Regions from separate parts of the Bacillus sp. T-10(2022) genome, predicted to be linked through region 2. Evidence: riboswitches for the same ligand, from Rfam matches in the RefSeq annotation. Region 2 holds a riboswitch; the other holds the start of a gene.
The links. Region 2 has a riboswitch for thiamine pyrophosphate ahead of OSJ91_RS20445 (ABC transporter substrate-binding protein). Riboswitches for the same ligand answer to the same signal wherever they lie in the genome.

Region 1: another riboswitch for thiamine pyrophosphate. It lies ahead of tenA (thiaminase II); the one in region 2 lies ahead of OSJ91_RS20445 (ABC transporter substrate-binding protein).

What each region holds. Positions count from the first base shown of each region.
Region 1 is NZ_CP113518.1:1,595,671-1,597,862, reverse strand. Features, by position in the region: gene OSJ91_RS07840 (aspartyl-phosphate phosphatase Spo0E family protein) at 30-224, opposite strand; gene OSJ91_RS07835 (Fur-regulated basic protein FbpA) at 476-664, opposite strand; SAM riboswitch class I at 839-943, opposite strand; TPP riboswitch at 1,101-1,205, shown strand; gene tenA (thiaminase II) at 1,295-1,984, shown strand; gene thiW (energy coupling factor transporter S component ThiW) at 2,000-2,192, shown strand, end outside.
Region 2 is NZ_CP113518.1:4,181,772-4,183,963, reverse strand. Features, by position in the region: gene OSJ91_RS20450 (protein-glutamine gamma-glutamyltransferase) at 1-384, opposite strand, end outside; TPP riboswitch at 699-808, shown strand; gene OSJ91_RS20445 (ABC transporter substrate-binding protein) at 943-1,938, shown strand; gene OSJ91_RS20440 (thiamine-binding protein) at 1,950-2,192, shown strand, end outside.

The DNA.
Region 1 (2,192 bases), 2.6 Mb from region 2:
TCAAATTAATACAGGTCGAATTGGCTAATTTAAAAATAACGATATGCTTTTTGGAGGGAAAAATATTCAGACTCTCTTTTACTTGCTAACGCATTTAATAGCGTATCCAATTCTTGACTTGCTTGAACAGTTAGCAGACTTGTTAAGCCGTAACTTGCTGCTAATTTGAACATTTCCTGTCTCTTTTCTTCAATTCTTTCTATAGTTACCTTACGGCAAGGCATTATATGACACCTCCCATTTATTCAATTTTTTACACTTTCATCATAATGAAACTACTAGTCAAAATCAACTATTTTCCAGAAATAAAATGTGTTATTTTATAGGTCAAATGTGACAAAACACCTACTTCATTCTTAATTATGTATATTTTATGTCATTTTCTATTAAACCCAAAAAAGCATCCACTAGTGTAGACTGTGAATGCTTACATCATATCCCTTATCCAAGAACCCAAAATATAGTCCATCGCTTACTATGTCATCCATTCAGAAGGTGACTCGTTATTAGGTCTATTTATAACAATCCTATATTCATCTTCGAGCACTTTTAATGGGGCATCATAAAGGTGCCTTTCATCAGAGGTTTTGTATACTCCATTGGCCAATAGCTCTTCAATGAGCTTTGCCTTCCTCTGTTCAATCCTCTTAAATAATTCTGCCATGTAAATGGCTCCTTTCCTAGTCATCCTAGAGCCTGCTTCTAGTTAGCTAACTTTATCAACTTGTTTGATTTTCACCAAATTATATATACCTTTTCTATTATGTCACTAAACGTTATTTCCAAAAATAAAAGCCCCTTCTAATTCAAGAAGAGGCTGACAGTGTCCGTACGGCTCTTCTTATCTTCCAAGCATATGCTTGTTGGATTTAGCACAGTTCCCAAAACGGGTCCGCTGCCGAGGTTTCTTTGGGCCAAGTCCCTCCACCTCTCTGGATAAGAATTCGATATATAAATGATGTAGAAATGATTCTATCCTAATAATCATCAAAAGTCAATTACCTGGTTCTCCCTTTTTTCCTGGACATAATGTGCTCTCTCTTCAAATACGGGTTGCATTTTCTTGTCTTTCTGATATGATGTCAGTAATTACATACAATTCACACCACTAGGGGAGTCTTTTTTAAGACTGAGATGGAAATAGTTCCGGACCCTTTGAACCTGAACCGGCTCATACCGGCGGAGGGAAGTGGATGATATCGTCCATTTACAGACTATATCCATCTACCCCGTTCCGTATTCAGGAACGGGGTTTTTCATTATCAACGGGAACCATTCTAAAGGAGGATGAACAATGGAGAATATTAAAACAGAAACATTCAGTGATAGACTTCATGCACGGGCAAAAGAGATTTGGAAAAGGAACCATTCACATCCCTTTGTCCAGGCAATTGGAAACGGCACGCTTCCTGAAAAGAAATTTGCCTATTACCTGAAGCAGGACTATATCTATCTCATGGATTATTCCAAGCTCTTTGCTTTAGGTGTCATCAAAGCTCATAACATCGAAACCATGGCAAAGTTTGCGAGCATTTTAAATGAAACCCTTCAAGTGGAAATGGATATCCATCGGCAATATGCTTCCGAATTCGGGATCAGTGCCAAGGAATTGGAAGAAACAGAACCTACTCCCACCACTCTAGCCTATACAGGTTACATGCTAAATGCAGCTCAGCATGGGACTTTGGCAGACTTGATCGCCTGTCTCCTGCCCTGCGCTTGGGATTATTATGAAATCGGTTTGCTACTAAAAGAACAAAATGGAGCAGCATTGGAAAACAATCGCTACGCAGATTGGATAAGGTCCTATTCATCACCTGAATTCGGGGAAGCACACAAGTGGCTGATCGCATTGTTGGAAGAATTGACGGAAGGCATGCCAGAAAAGGAACTTCTTAGATTAGAAAAGCACTTTTTGGTTACTTCCCGATATGAATATTTATTCTGGGATATGGTTCAAAATGAGCAGGATTGGCCGCTGTAGGTCGCAGACATGATGATGAATCCCATCAAGAAACTGACGTTGACTGCCATGATCACGGCTATAACGACGCTGACCAGTTCATTTATTTTCATCCCTGCAGGATTTGCAAAGGTCTTTCCTATTCAGCATCTGGCAAATGTCCTCACGGCCGTTCTATTGGGGCCTGCTTATGCTGTGACACAAGCTTTCTTAGTTTCCATCATTAGAA
Region 2 (2,192 bases):
AATCGCCTTTAAAAAAGTGACGACTATTGCTGTCCCGCATTCGAAGGCATAAAGCCTTCCATTCATGAAAATGTCAACAAGCGCAGCATGAGGGAGAATCCCTGGCTGAAGGGTAAAGGTGCCATCCTTTGAAAGGTGCCAATATTTTTGATTGGATTGAGATTCCTCAAGTGTGGAAAATTCCGGACCACTTTTATCCAACGCAATAGCTGCCTCTATGACTCGGTTCCTCAGCTGTATCTCGAAATTAAAATCCCCAAAGTTCCGGTATTCAAAAACGTTAGAATCTTCCGCCAAGCATTGAAGAGTTTCAAGTGATTTGGCAGATGCTGTACCTGGTTGGATTTGACTGACATCTAACCATTTGTGATTAATCTTTATCATGATCATATCCACCTTTTGCTTATGAAATTAAGGGTTTAATAAAACCGGTAAACAAAAATGTCTACAGGTAATGCTCATTATATGAATGCTTGCAAAGAAATGACTATTTGATAAGTGTCCGCCACCGTTGCAGCCAAGAATGATTAGAAAGGAAAGAGGCAGAATTATTTTGCTTTCAATGATTTTCGTTCCAAAAGATGTTTTGCAAGAAATCCTAAAGTGCCAGGAATACCTTTCCAATTAGTGAGAAGAAGCAAATTAGTATTCCTTTTTCCCTATGAATTGATATAATGAGAGAGAAAAGTTCATATGTGCGAGAAATGTAGGGGGGCCAGTACTGCTGGCTGAGATTGCATCCTTTAGATGCTGACTCTTTGAACCTGATCTGGATGATGCCAGCGGAGGGAACATATTATTACTGATTTTCTGTTTTGTATGTTAACGTCCGAATTCATCTTCGGGCGTTTTTTGCTTTTTTATCCAGTATTTGAATAGAACCTGGAGCCCCATTATGGTTCCGGCATATGGATCTTATAAGATGTGTAGGAGGATAATGACTTGAATAAATTCTTACCACTGTTAACTTCGTTGTTCCTTTTGGCTGGATGCGGTGCAGGCGGAACTAATGAAAAAGAAGAAGCATCTAAAAATGAAGAATTAAAAAAGGTATCGGTCGTGCTCGATTGGACACCGAATACAAACCATACAGGATTGTATGTAGCCAAGGAAAAAGGTTATTTTAAAGACCAAGGTCTTGATGTGGAAATTATCATGCCAGGTGAAGCTGGAGCGGATAAGCTTGTCGCTTCAGGAAAATCTGAATTTGGCGTGAGCTACCAGGAGGGCATAACGCAGGCCCGCGTGCAGGGCGTGCCGATTGTTTCGGTTGCTGCCGTCATCCAGCATAATACCTCTGGATTCGCTTCCCCTGAGGCAAAGAACATTAAAACTCCCAAGGATTTTGAAGGGAAAACGTATGGTGGCTGGGGGTCTCCGGTTGAAAAGGCCATTATTGATTCACTAATGAAAAAAGAAAATGCGGATGTAAATGAAGTGGATATAGTCAATACAGGAGACATGGATTTTTTCACTTCGGTTAAAAGGGATATAGATTTTGCCTGGATTTATTATGGATGGACAGGCATTGAGGCTGAGTTGCGAAATGAAAAGCTTAATATGGTTTACTTAACCGAATACTCAGATAAGCTTGATTACTATACGCCTGTTTTGACTACAAATGAAAAGATGATAAAAGAAGATCCCGAAACTGTTAAAGCATTCGTTCATGCAGCATCGAAAGGGTACCAGTTTGCGATTAAGAATCCTGCTGATGCAGCAGACATGTTAATTAAGTCTGCGCCGGATCTTGATGCAAAACTAGTTAAGAAAAGCCAGGAGTGGCTTGCAGCCAAGTATCAGGATGATGCTCCGCGTTGGGGTGAACAAAAACTGGAAATCTGGAAGAATTACAGTGATTGGATGACTGAAAACAAGCTTCTTGAAGGTGATTTCGATCCTGAAAAGGCATTTACCAATGAATTTTTACCAAAATAGGAGGAAATACAATGGCCAATTCATTAATTAGTATACAAATTATCCCTAAAGGGAAAAATGTCATCCCTATGGTCGATGAAGCAATCAAGATCATTGAAGAATCAGGTGTCAAGTATGAGGTTCACCCGCTTGAAACGACAATGGAGGGCGAGCTTTCCGAACTTTTTGCCGTGATAGAAAAAATGAATGTAAGAATGATTGAAATAGGATCGCCGAATGTCATTTCGCAAGTGAAAATATTATATCAGCCAAGC